DNA from 2 places in the Megasphaera sp. SC8-1 genome. Region 1 is predicted to be linked to the other one. Evidence: riboswitches for the same ligand, from Rfam matches in the RefSeq annotation. Region 1 holds a riboswitch; the other holds the start of a gene.
What was found. Region 1 has a riboswitch for cobalamin ahead of NOS26_RS03770 (sirohydrochlorin cobaltochelatase). Riboswitches for the same ligand answer to the same signal wherever they lie in the genome.

Region 1 (10,646 bases):
CTCTCCTGCCGAATCTAGGACATCTCTGTCTGGCTTGTATACCTTCACACCATCAGGTCACGAGATTCGTCATAAGCGACTCACACGGTTTTGCGCGTCGCAAGGCTCCTTTACTTACCATGCATTACGTGTACATCACATTTCAGCGGGCCGCCCTAGCCGGGTCGGCCCCTACGCTGGCCCCAATCGGGGCTTTTTTTACGAGCCGAGGGTTACTCGAGGCGATGAGCTCTGGCCTGCGGCCTGCGAACTGCGACCGGCGAAAAAAGGGGCTTGTCGTCGCGCGACAAGCCCCTTTTTTTCATCCATTAAAATTCAGCTTTCCAGATGCCGTGGAGATTGCACGATTCGTATACGACACCGGAGTCTACGGCTGCGAATACGGCTTTCGGTTCTTCACCGGGTTTGAGGAATTTGATTTCCAGTTTATCGTCCGTTGCCAAAGCGATCCATTCAATATGATGTTCTTCCAGCATCGGATGAGTTACAGAGCCAACGGTGACTTCCAGCGTATCACCGACGCGTTTTACGACGGGGATGTGTTTTTCTTTCGCTGCATCGACGGAGCCGACAGCAATGGGTTCAGCCCCTTCTACACTGCCGCTGAGCAAGGCCAATACGTTTTTACCTTCGAGCTGATAGAATTTTACGTCTTTCATAGTAACTCCTCCTCTAATAAAAAATTCAAGTTCTATATATAAAGATATATATTATATGTCATTCATAGGTGGTCATGAAATCTTTTGTACTTTTAATTGATATTAGTTCTTTGTTATGTCTATATCTTACATGATTTGACTCTTTTTGTCAAGAAATAATTAACAAATAATTATTCTTTATTTTTTTAATTTCCAGCAAAAAAAGAACCCCACATGATGGGCGGAAGTTTCATGTGAGGTCCTTTTTTTATGGAGCGTTTCTTATATACTTACTATACTATTATTCGTTTTTCAGGAAGAAAGGCTTATCTGAGGATAGCGCCGGAGATAACCATCTGCTGTACCTGGTTGGTGCCTTCATAGATCTGAGTGATCTTAGCGTCGCGCATGTAGCGTTCAACCGGGTATTCGCGAGTGAAGCCATAGCCGCCGAATACCTGGACAGCATCAGTGGTGACCTGCATAGCTACGTCAGAAGCGTATTTCTTAGCGATAGCTGCGTCTACGGAGTAGGATTTAACGTCGGGCTGAGCCATTTTCCAAGCAGCCTGATAAACAGCAAGACGAGCCGTTTCGATTTTGAGTTTCATGTCAGCGAGCATGAAGCTGATAGCCTGGAATTTAGCAATCGGTTTGCCGAACTGTGTACGTTCTTTAGCGTACTGAACAGCTGCATTGTAAGCGCCTTCCGCAATGCCGAGAGCCTGTGCGCCAACGCCAACACGGCCGCCGTCGAGGGTCATCATAGCGATCTTGAAGCCTTCGCCTTCTTTGCCGAGGAGGTTTTCAGCCGGAACTTTTACGTTCTGGAATACGAGTTCACGCTGTACGGAAGCGCGGATACCCATTTTAACTTCTTCTTTGCCATAGGTGAAGCCTTCCATGCCTTTTTCAAGAATGAAAGCGCTCATGCCTTTAGCGCCTTTGGATTTGTCCGTCGAAGCGAATACGACGGTAACGTCAGCTTCGCCGCCGTTGGTGTTGAAGACTTTGGAACCGTTCAAGGTGTAGCTACCGTCTTCATTTTTCGTAGCAACCGTGGAGCCGTTCAAAGCGTCGGTACCAGCGTTCGGTTCCGTGAGGCCGAAAGCGCCGAGTTTCGTGCCTTCTGCCAAGGGTTTCAAATATTTGGCTTTCTGTTCAGCCGTGCCGAATTTCCAGATCGGCCAGGAGCAGAGCATGGTGTGTACTTCAAAGCTGAGAGCGATGGACGGGTCGACTTTAGCGACTTCTTCGCAGGCAACAGCCAGGCTGAGGAAGTCAGCACCTACGCCGCCGTTTTCTTCTTCCCAGGGGATGCCGAGAAGGCCGAGAGTACCCATTTTATCGAGAATAGCGCGGTCAAAGACTTCTTTTTCGTCACGTTCTTTGACAGTCGGTGCCAATTCTTTTTCAGCAAAGTCTTTCGCCAATTTAGCAATATCCTGCTGCATTTCGCTGAGTTTGAAATCCATAGTAAATATTCCTCCTAAAAATAATTCTTATTCCATACTAAAGGTTTATAGGAAAGGGACTGTCGCACGAAGCTTTGGCTGCCATGCGAAGCCCCTTTTTCTAACAATCAAGCACTTACGCTATTATTTGCCCTGGAAGTGTTTAGCGCGTTTGTTGACGAATGCGTCCATGCCTTCCTTCTGGTCTTCCGTGGAGAAGCAGAGAGCGAATACTTCGTCTTCGTAAGCGATACCGGTGACGACGTCGCAGTTGATACCACGGTTGATAGCGGTCTTAGCGAGCTGTACAGCGATAGGAGCGTTGCCCATGATTTCTTTAGCTACCTTTTTGCAGGTATCCATCAATTCTTCCTGGGGAACGACTTTGTTGACCAAGCCGATGCGATGAGCTTCCTGAGCGTCGATCATGTTAGCGCGGAAGATCATTTCTTTACCATAGCCGCGGCCTACGACACGGGGGAGACGCTGTGTACCACCGAAGCCCGGTGTAATGCCGAGACCAACTTCAGGCTGACCGAATTTAGCGTTTTCAGCAGCATAACGGAAGTCGCAAGCGCAAGCGAGTTCGCAGCCGCCGCCGAGAGCGTAGCCGTTGACAGCAGCGATGACCGGCTGGGGCAGGTTTTCAATGCGAGTGAAGGTATCCTGGGAAATTTTACCGAATTTACGGCCTTCGACAGGGTTCTTGGTGGACATTTCGACGATGTCAGCGCCAGCTACGAAGGATTTAGCACCTTCACCAGTGATGATAACAACTTTGACCGATTCGTCAGCTTCGATTTTACCAACGCAATCATTCAGTTCCGTAACCGTTTCCGTATTCAATGCGTTGAGAGCCTTCGGGCGGCTGATCGTTAAAATACCGATACCATCTTCGTTGACGAATTTAATGTTGTTGTAAGCCATAATAAAAAACCTCCTAATATAGTTACTTAGATTTACTAACTATTTCTTAATGGATTGGCCTTGCCTTGAACCAACCTTGTGACTACAGTATACAAATGACCGGCTTGGAACAAAACAGGAAAGGCTTGACCTTTTTTGCATAGAATTAAGTCCTTGTGAATTTTTTTGTCCAAATCCGTTGTGGTTCACCAAGGCATGTGATAAAATGTACATGCTTTGGTGAATTAAATCTATACGTCACATGAGCGTATTTCATGTGTTTTACGAACTGTACGTTTTAGATAATAGCATGAACTTATTTATAAGGAGGTTCCAACGTGATTTCAGATGGATATGCATCGACGTTAAAACGGCTCATTACCTTCACTCAGGCCAAGTTCATCTCCCTGGCCGACGTCGTCGGCTATGACGTCTCGTATGTCAATAAATGGAGCAATGGCACGAAATTACCGTCTTCCCGTTATGTCGAACGGATCAACGAAGAAATGGGTCAGTACTTTGCCGAACTGATTGCCAAGCAGAAGAAAGAAGCCAAATTCTTCAAGGCCTTCCCCATTTCGGAAAATACGGAAGACTTAGGTTTTGAAATCGGCCAGTATCTCTGCGCAGCTTACCGGACGACGCTCAATCAGAGCCGCTCCCCCAAGGGGAAAGAAAACCGGCCGTCCATTCAAGTCATTACCGGCCATCACGATACGTCGGCTTTCTTGTCGGACTTACTGCAAAAGAGCATCCAAAGTCTGGAATCAGACGGGGAACTCCTGGTCCTCGGTGAATTCTGCACCTTGTATAAAACGGGATTCTGGAAGTATTTCGATGGACTGAAATTGCAGCACAAGCTGACCATCCGCGTCGGCCTGGACCTGGATAAGATCGAAGAAAACTTCGATGACTTACTCACGGTGTACCGCATCCTCGACAGCTTCCTGGACATCGATTTCGTCTTTTACGATATCCAGGATACGTCCAATGCCAACCTCATCATCCTCAAGGACTCGTTCGTCGTCCAGTACGCTTTGGACACGCAGCCCCGCTTCAAGATGTGCACCTATATCTTCGATGAATCCTTGATCGGCGACATTTATGAAAAATTCAGCTTCAACGGCGCCGAAAAGAAGCCCCTCATGTCGACGGTCAGCTCTCTGGGAATGGATGAATTAGGCTACCGCACGGCCTTCTATGCGACGACGAAATTCTTCTTCTACTTGACCATCGGCTTCGAATTTCTCCTGCCCCACGAAGTCTTCGACCACATCAGCGAAAGGGTCTCGCCCGAACAGGCCTTCTCTATCCAGCGCCTCTGCGTCACGTGGGAAGAAATCCTCAACGCCTCGGAAATAACCTTCATCATGCCGACGACGTCGCTCCTGCGCTACGTCGAATCGGGCTATATCTACCTGACCGATATCGAATACAGCTTGACCGCAGAAGAACGGAAAGATCATATAAAAAGTATCTTTGAGGGCCTGGAAAAGAATCCCCATTTAACGACGGGCGTCCTCCTGCCGACGGTCAGCGACGACATGTACACGGGCAAGGACTTATCGTTCTACTCGAACTACAAGACGGGCTTCTTGAAAAAGAACAAGCGGAATATCCACAATGACGCCGATTCCTTCTACGTCATCAGCAGCAACCGTCTCCACTCCATCCTGCTCAACGCTTTCCAGAGCATGAAGAACCAGCCGTCGTACCGCCAGTACGATTTAGAGGCACTCAAGAAAAAATACGAAACCTATAAACCCCTCATCGAACGGACCTTGTCCTTGTCGAAGTAAAAAAAAGTAGGGGCTATCGCACGAAGGTTTCTGCCATCATGCGTAGTCCCTTTTGCTTTATAGTTTGTAGTTGGGAGTTTGTAGTTTGTAGAAGAGGGTTTTAAATTTAAAAACCTTCACTAAAAACTATAAACTACAAACTTAATACTTAAAAAGAGGCTGTCTTAATGCGACAGCCTCTTTTTTTACAGTCCGCAACTCATGGCATAGTCCGCGGCTGTGTCAAAACCTCTCAGACCGCCTTCGGCGGCCAGCTCCCCTATCAGGGGAGCCTTTCTGCAAACTACAAACTCTGTGCTACAAACTATTATTTATTCATTTCTTCTTTCATTTTTTTCAGGCCCATGGGTTTATCTTCGAAGAGGAAGGCCGGCATGAGTTTGACGTCGTCGATGATCGGTTTGAAGCCCATCTGGTCGAGGACATCTTTCTGGAGGTCGACGCCCGGTGCGATTTCTGTCAGATGGACGCCATCTTCCTTCATTTCGAATACGGCACGTTCCGTAATGTACAGGACATGCTGTTTATGTTTCCGGGCATAGTTGCCGCTGAAGGTAATGTGGCCGACTTCGGGGACGAATTTCTTGACTTTCCCTTCCTGCGTGATGTGCAGTTCGCCATCTTTGATTTCTTCGCGGAGTTTCCCTGTCGTGAAGGTGCCGCAGAAGACGACGTTCTTCGTATTCTGGGTGATGTTGACGAAGCCGCCGCAGCCAGCGATACGCGTACCGAATTTGGATACGTTGATGTTGCCGTCTTTGTCACATTCAGCCAGGCCCAGGCAGGTCAGGTCCAGACCGCCGCCATCGTAGAAGTCGAACTGGGTAGCCTGGTCCATATAAGCTTCGGCATTGACAGAAGCACCGAAGCGGACGCCGCCGAGGGGAACGCCGCCGATAGCCCCGGCTTCGACAGTCATGGTCAGGCTGTCGCCGATGCCTTCTTCGTTAGCAACCGACGAAACGAGTTCCGGAATACCGATACCCAGGTTGATGACGGCTTCATTGCTCATGTTGAGGAGCAGGAGAGCTGCCCGGCGGGCAATGACTTTCTTGGCATTGAGCGGAGCCGGATCGAGGGCTTTGACAGGAATCGTCGTTTCCCCGGTCAGGGACGGATCGTATTCGCAATCAAAGGACTGCTGCCGTTTCGTTTCATCATCGACCTGGACGATATAGTCGACATAGATGCCCGGTACTTTGACCAGTTTCGGGTCGAGCGTGCCGCCTTTGACGATTTTTTCGACCTGGACGACGACGATACCGCCGCTGTTATGGACGGCCTGTGCCAGCGGTGTAGCATCGAAAGGCGATACTTCCTTGCTCATGACGACGTTGCCCCATTCATCGGCATAAGTCCCGCGGATGAAGCCGATATTCATATCCATGCGCGGATAGAAGAGCTGGTCATGGCCTTCGATGTTGATGACTTTGACAAAATCTTCTTTGGTGACGTCATTGAGGCGGCCGCCGCTGATGCGGGGGTCGGCAAAGGTATCGAGGCCGACGTGGGTAATCGTGCCTAAGCGATGAGCTGCGACGTCGCGGAAGTACTGGGACAACGTGCCCTGCGGCAGGTTATAAGCCTGGATTTTATTTTCATTGACTAATTTCTGTAAAGAAGTAACAGCGTTCCAATGGCCGAGGATGGCTTTTTTCAGCATCCCTTCGTGGGCGAAGTGGTCGCCGCCGCGGCCGTCCGTATTCCCTTGGGAAGCGGCATAGATGAGGGTCAAATCTTTCGGCGAACCCGTGTTGAGGAAGCGTTCTTCCAGGGCACTGGTCAAGGCTTCCGGCTGGCCGGAACCGACGAACCCGTTAGTCGTAACGACGTCACCGTCTTTGACGAGCTGTGCTGCTTCTTGCGCTGTAATTATTTTCACTTGCTTCATGTCTTCCATCTCCTATTTCTTCACGTTTGTTATGTTCATTTCGTGACTTCAGTATACAGAGGAAGCAAGTGGAATGATAGACGAAAGGAATGGACTAAATTGGTAGGAAAAAATTCCAAGAAGTCAAATTACTGGGCTTCCAGGGCCTGCCAGGCTTCATCTGCCCGTTCGACGAACATCTGGCGGACCGCTTCATTTTCTCCCAAGCCATGGATATAGGTTGTCACTTTGAATCCTTCTTTTTCCAGGATGCTCTTATGGGAATCGTCATCAGCGCCGGCCATATCGTTATTGGCATGGTCGCCGGCGACCATCATCATGGGCATGAGGATGACGTTCTCGATGCCCTTGGCTTTCAGCTGAGGAATGACAGTATCCAGATGGGGCCAGCCTTCGACGGAATAGATGAAGACATTGCCCAGATCAGCGGCATCGAGGCGGTTCTGGACGACGGAGTAGTAGGCATTGGCCGGATGAGGCGTGCCATGAGCCATGACCAGGATGGCATCTTTCTTGCCGATTTTCGGGAACTGTGTCGAAAAGGCTTTGACAAATTCAGCGATATCATCGCGCTGGTCTTCCTGACCCATCCAATACATCAACGGCGTGCCGAGGGTCATTTTTTTGAAATCCTTTTTATAGAGGTCGAAAATAGCCGAGTCATAAGCGTATTCCATGCCGGGGATGACGTCGAGGGACGTAATGGCCACGCGCGTATAGCCTTCTTTTTTCAACTGGGCCATAGCCTGTTCCGGCGTCGGTACGGTCAGGCCTTCTTTGGCCTTGATGCGGTCGACGATGATATGTGACGTAAAGGCGACGACGACTTTCTGGTCCGGATGGGCCGCCTTGATGGCGTCGACAGTCCGGTCGATGGTCTTCTGGCGGCTGTCTTTATAAGTCGTACCGAAACTCAACACCAGGATGGCATCTTTATTGGCTTCGTTCTGCATGGCCGGGTTATTATAGGTACGGACGCCGATTTCTGCGGCCTGCTTCAAAGCCGGCGTGGCGTCTTTGACTTCGGGGTTCAGCGTATAGCCGGCAGCAAACGAAGGGGCCGAAAAAGCACCGAACGAAGTCAGGGCTAAGGACAAGAGTAACGCTGTTTTCATTTTTTTGTGGAACATAACCATCTCTCCTTTTATAAAAAACATAAAAAAAAGGGACTGCCACACGAGGGTAAAACCCTTATGCGACAGTCCTTTGCATACTTAGTCGATCACAGTCACTAACTATGAAAATCGCCATCCCCATCGCTCGCAGGTCAACCGGTGATTCTGGATCAGGCAGTTCTTCTGGCTCGGATTCATCGTCCTGGCTGCGCCTTCCCATACGCTAACGTACAGTGACATCTTTGCAGCCTGGCTCCTCCTTACAGCGGCGGGACCGCGCCGGTTTTGCACCGGACTTCTCTATTGAGCTTACGCACCTGATTGCGCTTATGGAATTATCGTAAAACTTACAGGACTAATGTCGGAGCAACATAGGTACGGGCCAGCAATTCCTGGTTCAGAGAATACAGGCCTTTGGCATCGCTGCCGAACATCTTGTATTTCTTGATCAAATCGTCGGCATTCTTTTCTTCTTCACCCTGTTCCTTGACGAACCAGTCGAAGCATTGCATGGTCCGGTAGTCGTGGACTTTATCGGCGGCCTGATAGATCTTGTTGATCAGGGATGTGACATACTGTTCATGGGCCAGGCCGGCTTTCAGGACAGCTTTGATGCTGTCAAAGTCGTTCTGCGGTTCGGCAATGGCCGAGAAGGTAACGCGTTCACCGTTGTTGTGCAGATAGGTCCGCATGAGCATGGCGTGGTCCCGTTCTTCCTGAGCCTGGACATCATACCAGTTGGCAAAGCCGTCGAGGCCATTATCATAGAAATAGTTGGCAAAAGCTAAATACAAATATTCCGAATAAAATTCCTGATTGATCTGTTTGTTAATTAATTCTTTTACTTTTGCATCGAGCATGGCAGTACCTCCTTGAGATATATCTCAAAACCTGTACAGAACTTCATCGGTTTCCTTGAACCTTTTTTAATTATAGCATATTCAGCCCTATCGGGAACACTTCTTATTTGACCTTCTGCTCATCAATGACATTCTTGATAGTTTTCAAATCCTTGATATCGACTTCTTTCAGGAGCTGACGGAACTGGGTCAGCTGCTTTTCCACTTCCGGCGATAATTTCGGGAACTTCGGATCAATGGCCTTGAGCGCTTTGAGGACGATCTGGGCAACGACATAGCGCGTGTACCACTTGTCGTCAGCCGGGACGATATACCAGGGCGCATACTTCGTCGACGTCGCTGTCAGGACTTCGCCATAGACTTTCTGATATCGGTTCCAGTATTTCCGTTCTTCAATATCGGACATGTCGAACTTCCAGTTCTTCTGCTTGGTCACGATGCGGTCGATCAGGCGTTTCTTCTGTTCGTTTTTCGACAAATGAAGGAATATCTTGACCATAGGAAAGCCATTTTCCGACAAGTACCGTTCCCAGTCGCGTATCTGGCGATAGCGGCTCTCCCAGATATCCTTGCGGACCAGTTCTTCCGGCATGCCGTCGCTCTTGATGAGGTTGTGGATGCGGGCGACGACGACTTCTTCGTAATGGGAGCGGTTGAAGATGCCGATTTCTCCCCGGCCGGGCAGGGCCTTGTTGATGCGCCACATGTAGTCGTGGTCCAATTCTTCCGAACTCGGCTTCTTGAAGCTCTGCACCTTGACGCCAGCCGGATTGAGGCGGGCAAAGACGTGCTTGACCGTCCCGTCTTTCCCGGCAGCGTCCATGGCCTGCAGGACGATGACCAAGCCGTAATGGTTATCGGCAAAGAGTTTTTCCTGTAAATCCTGCATTTCCGTAATCGTCTGGTCCAGCAGTTCTTCTTTGACTTTTTTCTTGTCGATATCCACATCGCAGGCCGTCGGCCATTGGGCCAAATCGACTTTTTCGCCTGATTTCGCTAAATAGCGTGAAATATCCATGATGAAAACTCCTTTCTCTATCTATGTTCACCGGATGGTCTGCGGGCCGCCCTTTCCCCAGCGGCTCCGCTTGCCGTTTTTATAGTCGATGTTGATGGCCCCTATCTTGACTTTGCCGTTGACGATGGAAAAGGCATCCGTCGATACGTCGCCAAAGAACATGGAAATGACGACGTCCCGGAAGTTCAAGGTCTTTCCATCTTGAGCAAAGGAACCGGAAATGCCCCGGAACGGTACGTTGTGATAGCGGCCCGGACCGGAACGGAAATCACCGTAAATGGCTTTCGTGCCGGCCGATTTATTTTCTTCCATATGCAGGTCCAAGTCGACGTTACAGCGCAGGAAGAGGTCATGAGCGGCAATGCCGCCTTTGAGCTGAGAGCCGGTCATGTCGGCCGTATACGACTTATCATCCAGATTCACTTGTCCATGCCCTTTCATGGAACCGCCAAAGACGCTGGCTGTGACTTCGGTCACATCGAGGAGACCCTGTTCATAGTGGACCTGCCCTACGACATCGGTAAAGACCAGGGCCGTAATGTCCAGGCGGTCCATCTTCAAAGTCCCGTCGATGACCGGCGCATACAAGGGGCCGCGGATATCCGCCGACACCGTCGCCGCGTCGTCGATGTCGAGGCCAGCTCCGAGAGAACGGGGATTGCAGTCGCTCAGCAACAGGGACAGGTTATACTGTGGCGTATCCGGTTTGAAATCCAGGCTCCCGCGGATGCGCAGGGACTGGGCGTCGAGGGTGCCGGAAAAGTGACCGGCCCGTAAGTCGATAGTCGTCTCACCTTTGGTGTGAATATCCGAAGAGAACTCGACGTCGCCGATTTTAAAATGGCGCCCTGGCGCTTCGGCTTCGATAGAGCCCTGATGCAGGGCGACATGGCAATTAAAAGGACGGTTACTCTTAGGGCCTGTGACCTTGATGAAATCCTTCGGATGGCTGCTCTGATGGTCAC
Region 2 (10,646 bases), on a different contig from region 1:
GCGCCGACAAAATGTATCATCGTAGTTCCCCCTTTGTATGCAATGCAAGAAATGCCTGGGCCCGTGACGACTGTCCCAAGACGCCATAGGCATTGGAAAAGACGACGGCTGCCGTCGGGACCTGGCCGTGGGTCCGCTGATCCATATAGGCCTCGATTTTTTCACAGACTGCGGCCATGACGGGCTCCAGCAGGCCCGTTTCTTTCAGCAGGCGGACGGCTTCGTCCGTCGTCAGGCTGTCGTAGATCTTTTGGGCCACCTCACGGGAAGCGCCGGCAAAAACCGCTTCCAGGGCCAACAGCGTCGTCCGGCCATCGGCATAGCGCGAATGAGTATTCATGATGCCTTGGGCGACTTTGACCAGTTTTCCGATGTGTCCGATGAGAAGGACGTCGGAAAAGCCTTTATAGGCGGCGTAGTCGAGGGTTTCGCCGACATAATTGCTGATAGTCACGCGCGGACTGACGTCGAGGCCCAGATGGTCCCGGCTGAAATCGACGCCGTAATTGCCGAAAAAGGCCAGTAAATGAGCCTGGCCGGCAGCGCGGCGGGAATCCATTTCTGTATGGATCGTATCGACCAGGGCCTGTTCGCTCATGGGGTCGACGATGCCCGATGTCCCCAGGATGGACAGGCCGCCGACGATGCCCAGGCGCGGGTTGAAGGTCTTTTGGGCCAGGCGCTGGCCATCGGGAATGGACAGAGTCAGGCGCAGGCCGCCGGTATAGCCGCACTGCTGGCAAGCCTGTTGCAGGGCTTCGGTAATCATGCGGCGCGGCACGGGATTGATGGCCCAATCGCCGACGGCACAGGCCAGGCCGGGCTGGGTCACGCGGCCGACGCCCTCTCCGCCGATGAGGCTCAGACCAGAAGGCGTCTTTTCGACAGTGCCGTAGACCAACATGCCGTCGGTAATATCCGGGTCGTCGCCACTGTCCTTGCGGATGGCACACGTCGCCGACTGCGGGCCGAAGGAGACGTCTTCCGGGATGAGCTGGAGCACGGTCCCCTGCGGCGTCTGCAGCGACACGGCATCGACGCGGCGCCCGGTCAGGACCATCATGGCCGCCGCCTTGGCTGCCGCAGCGGCACAAGAGCCGGTCGTATAGCCGCAGCGCAGTTTCTTCCCCTCTTTGACAGTGAATAATGACATGGTAATATTCTCTCTTCCTATCTCTCTACAAATCTTATCACGTTTTCCCTAAGTTTGAAGTTTGAAGTGAAACATCACTCCGCAAGACGACAATCGCCGAACGGCCATCACAGGTGGTGACGATGTCCGTATGGACGGCAAAAACATCCCACAGGCGTTCTGGCGTGAGGACGGCCTGAGGTGGTCCGGTGCAGACCAGTCTCCCGTCTTTCATGACGACCACTTCGTCGGCATATTGCCAGGCCTGGTTCATATCGTGGAGAACGACGACGACGGTCTTCTGCCAGCGCTCGTTGATGCGGCGCAGGAGGTCGAGGATGCGCAATTGATGATGCACGTCGAGGTACGTCGTCGGTTCGTCCAACAAGAGGATGGGTGCATCCTGGGCCAGCAGGACGGCCAGCCAGGCCCGCTGCTGTTCCCCGCCGGACAGGTGCTGCATGGCTTGGCCGGCATGGGATTCGAGGCCGACGGCCCGGATAGCCCCTTCGACAGCGTCCCGGTCTTCCCGTCGCGAGCCACTCCAAAGACGGCGGTAGGGAAAGCGCCCCATCCGCACCAACTCGTGGACAGTCACATCCGGCGGCACGTCATGGGTCTGGGTCAGGAAGGCGATTTCCCGCGACAAGGCCTTTCGGGAAAAATCATGGACGTCGCGGCCACCGAGGCAGATAGAACCGCCGACGACGGGAATCATGCCGTTCACGGCCTTGAGAAAGGTACTCTTGCCGCAGCCGTTGGGGCCGATGATGGCCGTCACCTTCCCCTTGGGCAGGCCTATGCTGAAATCATGGAGTATTGTCCGCCGGCCGCGGCAGACGACGAGATTCCGGACCGTAATGGCATCAGCCATGACTCACACTTCCTTCCGCAAGAGAAATAAGAAAAACGGCGCCCCGATGAAAGCCATGATGATGCCTACGGGCAATTCAGCCGGCGCCAGGATCAGCCGGGCTGCCGTATCGCTCAAGGTCACCGTCGCCACGCCGAGGATGGCCGCCCCCGGGATGAGATAGCGATAATCGGACCCGACCAGGAGGCGCACGATATGGGGTACGATGAGGCCGACGAAGCCCAGCAGGCCGGCGACGCTGACGGCACTAGCCGCCAGCAGGGCAGCCACCGCCGTCAGGCCCAGGCGGGCGCCTTCGACAGACAGGCCCAGGCTGCGGGCCATGTCGTCGCCGAGCTGGAGCAGGTTGAGGTAATAGGCCCCGATTCCCGACAGAATCAAGCCGATGACCGTATACGGCAGAATCGTCGTCACGTCTTTCCAGCTGCTAGCAGCCAGGCCGCCGACCATCCACAACAGGGCTCCGTGGACGCGGTCACTGTAAAAAATGAGGATGCCCGAAATGATAGCGCCCAGGAAGGCCGACACGGCGACACCAGCCAGGATGATGCGCACCGGCCGGATGCCGTCTTTCCAGGCCAGGAGATAAATGAGGACGGCTGCCGCCATGGCCCCGAGGAAGGCGGCCGGCGTCATCCAGAAGAGGTATGCCGGCCAGACGATGAGGACGACAATGCCCGCCAGGCCGGCACCGGATGAAATGCCGATGATATGCGGGTCGGCCAGGGGATTGCGCATGACCGCCTGGAGGATGGCGCCGGACAAAGCCAGATTCGCCCCGACCAGGGCCCCCGTCAGGGTCCGGGGCAGGCGGATATTCCAGATAATCTGATCGGCCGTCCGGATCGACGGCTGCCAGAGGATATGGATGACGTCAACCGGCGTAATCGCCGCAACGCCCTGCAAGATGGATAGGATCAGGCCGGCCAGGGCCAGGACGGCAAAGGCGCCCAGCACGAGCCAGCGCCAAAGCGTGCGGTGACGGCTGGCGACACTATTCATGAACGGCCTCCGGATAGACCAGATGGGCCATATAGGCGACGGCTTTCGGATAGTCCAGGCCCGGATTGAGGAGGAAATATTTTTCCGGCAGGACATAGACCCGGCCGGCCTTCACGGCTGACAGGGACGCCCAGGCCGGATTGCCCTTGATGTCTTCCTGGATGCGCTTTTCGATTTTATCCGACGAACCCATAGAGGTCAGGAAAATGACGTCCGGGTCGGCCTGGACCAGTCTTTCCATGCTGTATGGGATGCGCGTCGTCTGGCCATCCGTCGCAGCATCAGCAGCGATATTCTGTAAATGCAGGAGCTGGGCCATATCGCCGGCAATACTCGACGGCAGTTCGACGCTGACCGAGCTGGGCGTAGCGTGGATGATGGCGACCCGCTTCCCCTGGGCCGGTACGGCATCGGCGATGGCCTGGACGGCCTGGTCCAGTTCGGCTTCCTTGCCCTTGGCCGCGTCTTCTTTGCCGTATACTTTGCCGATGATATCGAGGTTGCGCTTGACGTCGTCATAGGTCTTGGTCTTGAGGACCAAAACGGGAATATGGCTTTCTTCCAGCTGGGCCGCCAATTTCGCATGGTGGTCGGCGCTGGCAATGACCAAATCCGGCTGGCAGGCCAGGACCTTTTCCAGGCTCACGTTGTAGACCGGGCCGACATCCGGCACGGCTTGATACTTCGCCGGCAGGGACGCATCTTCCGCTTTGACCGCCGACCGTCCGGCCAGGTCCCCATCGACAGCCGCGGCAAAATTGAGGAGTGACGTCGACAGGACGACGACGCGCTGCGGTTTCTCAGGCAACGTGACAACCGTCCCCCTATCGTCGGTCACGACGGCATAGGCTCCAGATGAGCTGCCGCCTTGAGTAGCCGCGTTCTGCGGCGCACACCCTGCCAGAACCAGCAGGCAAAAAGCGACGATGAGCAGACAAATTTTTTTCACCGTAAAGGCACCTCCTAAAACTTTTTCTTCACGCCGACCTGCCAGTTGCGCCCGGCAGCCGGATAATTATGGTACAGATCATAGGCCTCGTCGTTGAGGTTGTTGACTTTGACATACATCGTCGTCGCCGCATCAGGCGAATACGATGCGCTGACATTCCAGACGACATAGGAATTATTGCGGTAATACGTATCGTTGCGTCCGGTCCCGGCAGTCATATCGGCGCCAGCCTGCCATTTACCGCTGTGGTAATGGATGCCGGCGTGATAGCCGTTGGGCTGGTTATACGTCGTATCGAAAGTAAGGCCTGCCCCTTTATCCACTTTCGTGCGGATGTAGGAATAGCCCCCTTCATAATCCCATTTATCGTTGACTTTCTGCTTCCACGTCAGCTCGAAGCCGCGCTTGTCCTCTTCGTTGAGGTTTTCCGCTTCCGAGTAGCTGGACGTGCGGTTCCAGCGGATGACGTTTTCCAAATTGCTGTGGAAAATGCTGCCTTCGAGGCTCGTCTTGGGACCGGCCTGATACTGGAAGCCCAGGGTCTGGGTATAGCCTTCTTCAGGCTGCAAGTTTTCGTTGCCGTGCGACGTCGAGGTAATGTAGAACTGGTCGTTCAGGCGGGGCGGCGAAAAGACGCGGCCCCATGAGGCATAGACGTTGAAGGCGTCATTGGCCTTATAATTCATGGCCAGGCGCGGCGTCTGGTGCGACCCGAAGGTACTGTTCCGGTCCCAGCGCAGGCCCGGCGTGACGGTGAACTTGCCGAAGGTCAGGGCATCTTCGGCATAGAAGGCCTGATTATGACGTTTTTTGTCGATATAATGGGCTTCATAATTGGTCCCCATGTCTTCCGTCCATTCGGCACCGGCCGTCACATGCTGATGCGAGCCGAGCTGCCAGTTATCCTGCCATTCCAGGCCCTGGGTGCGGGTGAAATAATGGTTGGACCAGTACGTCCGCTGGTAATCATTGAAATAGCGCAGGAAACCCGGCTGGGCTGTCTGCTTCTTAAAATGATAAGTCACACTGTAGTCGTTGACCAGCCGGTCGATGGGCTTATTCGCCGTCAGGTACCAGCCGGCCGGGTCGGCTTTATACGTCGAACCGTGGCCGTGATAGTCCTGATGATAGGCTTTCACCGTCAGCGACGTCTGGTCCGTCAGGTCCTGGTCCAGCCGCAAGGATAAGGACTTCTTGGCGATGTCGCCGCGGGAATGGTCCGTATTGGCCCCGTGAGGAAAGGCATAGTACTCCCGCTGTTCCAGGCTGCCGCTGACAAGCCAGCTCGTCGCACCGGCCCGGCCGCTGTCGGTCAGGGTGTAGCCGTGCATCCCCCAGGAGCCGGTATAGGCATCGAGGGACGATTCGCGACGGTCCCCTTTCTTGGTGACGATATTGATGACACCGCCGACGGCACCGCTGCCGTAGCGGACGGAGCCACTGCCCTTGGTGACTTCGATGTGATCGATGGCCCCGATGCCGGGCAGACTGGCCAAATCGACGCTGCCCCGGCCATAGCCGGAACCCTGGGCGTTAGCCAGGCTCTGGCCGTCGACGAGGATCAGGACCCGGTCGTCGCCATTGAGTTTGACATACGAGGAAATACCGGGCACCATTTCGTTGACCGTTACGCCCGTGACGCGCTGCAGGGCCTGCTGGACCGTCGTATCCTGGTGGGCTTCCATGTTTTCCGCCGTAATGACGGTCGTATTCGATTGGCTGGGCGGGATGGTCGGTGTGGGTGGAACTATCTTCGCTTCCGATAACTTTACGGGAATTTTTTTCCGCAAGGCGTCAAGAATATCGGCGACGGCATCGGGTACCTGGAGAGTCCCAGCCGGAGCGGCTGCCTCGTTCTTCCCCGGCCCGGCAGCCCGTACCGTACCGCCCGAGTCCCGGCCGGATTGGCTGGCAGATTGGGGCTTCCCTGCCAAGGCGGGGGGCCGGGAGACAGTCCCGGAGCCTGTCGAAGCGCCCCCTTCCCGGCGGGCCTGGGATATGGTCCCATAGGTCATCCCATCGGCAGCGGTTCCCATCTCGTCAGGATTAGTCGAAGCAACTTCGCCGGCAGCCATGGCGCCTGATGCTTCAGCCCTGCCTTCTGGGTCAGCGGCGCCGCCCAGGTCCTCATCGGTCCCTGCCGCATCACGGCCGCCGGCGCCGGCCAGATCTTCTGCATTGTAGACCATGACCTCGGTCACGCCGGCCTGACGCGTATACTGCTGGAACAAGGTAAAGAAACCACCGGCTGCCAGGGCCAGGTAGACGGCAGCGTGGAGCGATACGGAGGCGCCGGCAGCGATGCGTCCCCGTTTCCCCTTCCAGGGCTTCACGGCTGGTCCCCTTTCTCAGCAGCCAGGCCGATACGGGTGATGCCGGCCCGCTTCAAATCGTCGAGGACATCGGCGACCTGGCCGTAATCAAGGCCCCGGTCGGCACAGAGAACGACGTAGAACGCGCTGTCCTGAGCCTGCTGATCCCGGGCGGAGGCAATCAGTTCTTTTTCCTGGACGGGCTGACCGTCGAGCCACAACGACCCGTCAGTCTTCAAGGTCACGACGTACGGCGCCGACGGCTGGGCCTGGGCAGCCGAAGCCCGCGGCAGCTGGACACCCAGGCTGTGCAGGTCGACCATGGACAGGGACGTCATCATGAAGAAGACCAGCAGGAAGAACATAATGTCGATCATGGGGATAATCATAATCGAAGGCCGCTCGAACTGGCGGCGATTGCGTAATTGCATGGTCACTGCCCCACTTTCTCAGCCATCGTTTCCAGCGCCGAAAAGCACAGTTCCATGTCGGTAATGATGCGGTCCAGGCGCTGCGTGAAATAGGCGTGGACGGCCAGGGCCAGGATGGCCACGCAGAGGCCGAAAGCCGTGGCGATGAGGGCTTCGCCGACGCCGCCGGTAATGGCGATGGCCTGGCCGGACTGGATGTTGAGGACACTGAAGGCGCGAATCATGCCGCTGATTGTCCCCAAAAGCCCCAAGAGCGGCGCCATGGTGACGATGACCGACAGATAATAGAGGCGGTTGCGCAATTTCGCAATGAAGATGCCCGACTGCATCTCGACGAAGGCCTTGACGTCAGGCCCAGCCTGGCCCTGGAAGACCTCCTGCAAGATGAGGGGCAGTCCGCCATGAGCTCCGGCAGCCAGCTGCTGTGCCTGGTCGCAGCGCCGCAGTTTCATCTGCGTATAGAACTGTTCGGCAAAGGCCTTCCCGGCGTCCATGTTCCCATAGAACAAAGCCCGTTCGATGCCAATATAGCCGACGAAGAGTGAACAGGCCAGGAGCAGGTACATGACCGGCCCGCCTGCCTGAAATAACTGAAATCCCTTTAAAATCGCTTCCATTATGACCTCCTGTCCGGCCTGGCGAAGCGCCGAACAGAGGTACAAATAGAAAAGGAGCCGCCTTTAGCTGACAGCTCCTCCAAGTAACTTTCCATACAATCTCCTTCCCATCGCTCGCAGGTCTATCGGTGATTATCCGTCAGGCAGTTCTTCTGGCTTGGCTTCATGGCCCTGGCTGCGCCTTCCCATACCTCCGTACAGTGACGTCGTTGCAGCCTGGCTCCACCCTACAGCGGCGGGACCGCGCCGGCATCGGACCGGCTTCTCTATTGAGTCTGTGACACCTGACTTACTTCAAACTTACAAACATAACTATATCATGCCCGGCGTCAGACTGTCAATGAAGGGCCTGGCCGTCCATTCCGGCCGTCGTGACTTCAACGGTCACGACGCTTCCGGTCTCGCTTTTCTCCCATTGGAGAATCTGGCAAGTCCCTTGAGGGCAGACGGCGGGCCAATCATTGATCCAGCTCAGGAGACTGGCAAAGGTACCGGCCAGGACCAGGGTCTGCCGGCCGGCTTCGCGGCCCGACTGTTGCCACGACAGAAGCTGGATGTCCCGGGCCGCCAGGGAGGCCGTTACATCGGGGACGCCGTCACAGCCAGCAGGCGCCGGTACCGGCCGCGGCCGCCACGAACGGGCATACGGCGCTAACTGGCGATGGACGCCTTGCCATCCCTGCCAGGCCTGATACGACGAGACGGCAAAAAGAGCGGCTCCCACGGTCAGGATGGCCAGGATGGGAAAGGCCCGCTGCCAGTCAACCCGTTTTCGCCACGCCTTCACGGCAGGTCACCTCCAGCGCAAAGGGAATCCCCTGGCCCATATCGGGCTTCATCCTGGCAACGGCCGCCTGGCCGAGGCCCTGCTGCTGCAAGGACCGCTGCCACTGCTGCGGCGTATCCGGTGAGGCCGTCCGGCCTTCGATGACGACCCGGCCGGACCGGCTGCTGACCTTTTCGACGGCGACTCCCTCCGGCTTAGACCCGGCCAAAGCCACCATCAGGGACGGCGATAAGGGGCCAGCCGGCCGCTCCTTTGCAGCCCGTTCCACCTGTGCCTGGCCGCGGCGGATTGCTTCGTTTCCCTGCCGTATCTGTTGCTGCAGCGGGTACAGGCAGTCCGTATAATAGGCCTTTTCCCGGTGCAGCTGGTACTGGAAAAAGAGGCCTGCCCCCAAACAGACCGTCAGTATCAGGAGCAAGCCCAGACAGGCCGGCCGCTGCCAAAGCCCGTGGTGCTGGCGGTATCCCAAGGGCAAGAGATTGCATTTCATGATCATCCCTCCTCATAAGAAAGCCAGCATGGCCGTGGCCTGGGTCAGCTGGCAGTCCTCCATCAGGCAGCGAACAGCCGGACTCGGCCCGGCCGGCTGCCAGTCTTCCGCACCGGCCCCTTCGGGAAGCCAGCGGAAAGGCGGCAGGTCCGCCGGCGGCACAACCGCTTGTACCTCATAAGCCAGGGGCAGGCCATCTTTCAGGCGGATCCGGTGCTGCTGTCTATCCGGCATTTCCTGGAAGACCAGCATCCCCGTACCGGAAGGCCAAAGGCGTCCCAGGAAAGCGGGCAGCAAGTCGATGGACCGGATGACAGCCCCGGCATCATGGCAGGCCTTACAGATAGCGGCGACACCTTCCTTGGGATAGGCCCCGACGGTCCAGTCATAAAGGCCGCCATCACCTTTGGCCGGACAGGCTGCCTCGAAGGCATAGGCCCGCCCTTCCTCACTGACCAGGCCGGCCCCGGCAATGAGGGCATCCGCTTCCTGTCGGTCCGGCGTCCCCAGGGACAGGCGTTTCCAGAGCACGCCCGGCCCGCCCAGGAGCAGACGCAGGTGCCAGCCGGCCAGGCCATAGCGCCGCAGGAGGCCGGGCAGACAGGCCTGTACTGCAGTTTCCCGTCCCATCCAGTCCGGGTCCCGCTTCGCTTCATAATCCCAGTGACCCTGGCGGAAAGCGACGCCTCCATACCAGGTCCGTTTCGTCTTTAATAGATGGACAGACTGTCCATTCAGCCACAAACAGGCATTTTGTTGCCACCACATACGCTCACCTCTCTCGTTAATTCACATACTGGCAGCGGTGCAGCACAGGCCGCCCCTGCTCATCGGCACGGACCTCGAAGCGGAGGCCGCACGTCTGCTGGACCGCCGAGTCTGGCACGGCCGCCTGGGCCTTCAAGAAACCACCGGCCACTGCACCGGCCGGCTGATACCGGCAGCGCACGGAAAGCTGTTCTCCCTGAGAAGCCAGGCCTTCTGCCTGCGGCACGGGGATAGGCCTTCCCTGGAGGAAATCATCGGGATGCCGACAGAGCTGGTCCCAGCCTTCATGGAGGGCACTTTCTGCTAAATAGGTCAGCCGCACCGTTTCTTCGTAAGTCCGGGCCATCTGGAAATGCTTCCACGCCAGGGACGCCGCCGTCAGGGACAGGCTCAAAGCCAGCAGGGCCACGGTTACGATAGAAAAAGAAAAGAAACCGTTTCGTTTTTTCATAGCTCACCTTCGTTCAAAGGCCATACGGCAAACTGCACGGGCCGGGACAAGCCGCTCCGCTTTTCTTTCAGGAGGAAGGCGACCTGGACAGCCCGGCCTGTCCGGGAGAAAAAGGGCTGGCCGTCGAGAGGCAGGATGGCTAGAAAACGGCCTTTCACCGTACTGCCGCCGCCCGTCAGGGGCTGATAGCGGCCATCACTGAGGCGGACATACAGGCTTTGATGGCGGACGGCAAAGCCCCTGGCCGTGCCCTGGGACGTGTGGAACCGGACCTCCGCCGGCGCCACTTCCACCTCCTGGCCGTAGCGCAGGGCCTGGAACAGCGTTTCTTCCACGTTGACGTGCTGCCGCAGCAAGGCTTCTTCAATCTGACAGCGCCGGTCCAGCCGGGCCGTCTGTCCGGCCAGGGGCAGCAGGGCCGTCAGGGTCAGGGCGGACAGGCTCAAGGCCAGGAGCACGTCTAAGAGAATCCAGCCGTTCTTCTCCGGTCTTTTCCGGCGCCAGGAGCCGGCAGGAAACACGGAGCCCATGGTCATCACCTGCCTCTACATACCGTAAAATCAGGCCGCCATCCCGTTCGGTCTGCTGAGAAACCACTTCATAAGACCGGCCCTCCAAGACGACGCGACTGGGCGGCGGACAGCCGCCTTCCCAGGCTTCCATAACCTGCCGGCAGACCATGGCGGCCAGCTGCCGCTGCCGGGCCTGCTGATGCCATTGGATGGCCTGGAGCGAAAGGCCCAGGGCCGTCATGAGCAGACAGGCCCCGATGAGCAGGCCAGCCAGGCCGTCGGCGAAGAACAAGAAGCCATTGGCTTCAGGCCAGGCGGATG

Region 2: another riboswitch for cobalamin. It lies ahead of NOS26_RS11320 (MotA/TolQ/ExbB proton channel family protein); the one in region 1 lies ahead of NOS26_RS03770 (sirohydrochlorin cobaltochelatase).

The regions. Positions count from the first base shown of each region.
Region 1 is NZ_JANFQH010000011.1:26,429-37,074, forward strand. Features, by position in the region: gene NOS26_RS03745 (desulfoferrodoxin family protein) at 309-659, opposite strand; gene NOS26_RS03750 (acyl-CoA dehydrogenase) at 965-2,113, opposite strand; gene NOS26_RS03755 (enoyl-CoA hydratase-related protein) at 2,237-3,019, opposite strand; gene NOS26_RS03760 (hypothetical protein) at 3,337-4,797, shown strand; gene NOS26_RS03765 (acyl CoA:acetate/3-ketoacid CoA transferase) at 5,105-6,688, opposite strand; gene NOS26_RS03770 (sirohydrochlorin cobaltochelatase) at 6,817-7,803, opposite strand; cobalamin riboswitch at 7,959-8,139, opposite strand; gene NOS26_RS03775 (ferritin) at 8,151-8,663, opposite strand; gene NOS26_RS03780 (polyphosphate kinase 2 family protein) at 8,767-9,681, opposite strand; gene NOS26_RS03785 (hypothetical protein) at 9,709-10,646, opposite strand, start outside.
Region 2 is NZ_JANFQH010000034.1:106,230-116,875, forward strand. Features, by position in the region: gene cobM (precorrin-4 C(11)-methyltransferase) at 1-20, opposite strand, end outside; gene cbiD (cobalt-precorrin-5B (C(1))-methyltransferase CbiD) at 17-1,153, opposite strand; gene NOS26_RS11295 (ABC transporter ATP-binding protein) at 1,191-2,006, opposite strand; gene NOS26_RS11300 (iron ABC transporter permease) at 2,010-3,008, opposite strand; gene NOS26_RS11305 (ABC transporter substrate-binding protein) at 3,001-3,957, opposite strand; gene NOS26_RS11310 (TonB-dependent siderophore receptor) at 3,972-6,290, opposite strand; gene NOS26_RS11315 (biopolymer transporter ExbD) at 6,287-6,700, opposite strand; gene NOS26_RS11320 (MotA/TolQ/ExbB proton channel family protein) at 6,703-7,317, opposite strand; cobalamin riboswitch at 7,442-7,620, opposite strand; gene NOS26_RS11325 (hypothetical protein) at 7,655-8,104, opposite strand; gene NOS26_RS11330 (hypothetical protein) at 8,079-8,594, opposite strand; gene NOS26_RS11335 (hypothetical protein) at 8,607-9,362, opposite strand; gene NOS26_RS11340 (hypothetical protein) at 9,379-9,813, opposite strand; gene NOS26_RS11345 (hypothetical protein) at 9,810-10,259, opposite strand; gene NOS26_RS11350 (hypothetical protein) at 10,177-10,617, opposite strand; gene NOS26_RS11355 (hypothetical protein) at 10,631-10,646, opposite strand, start outside.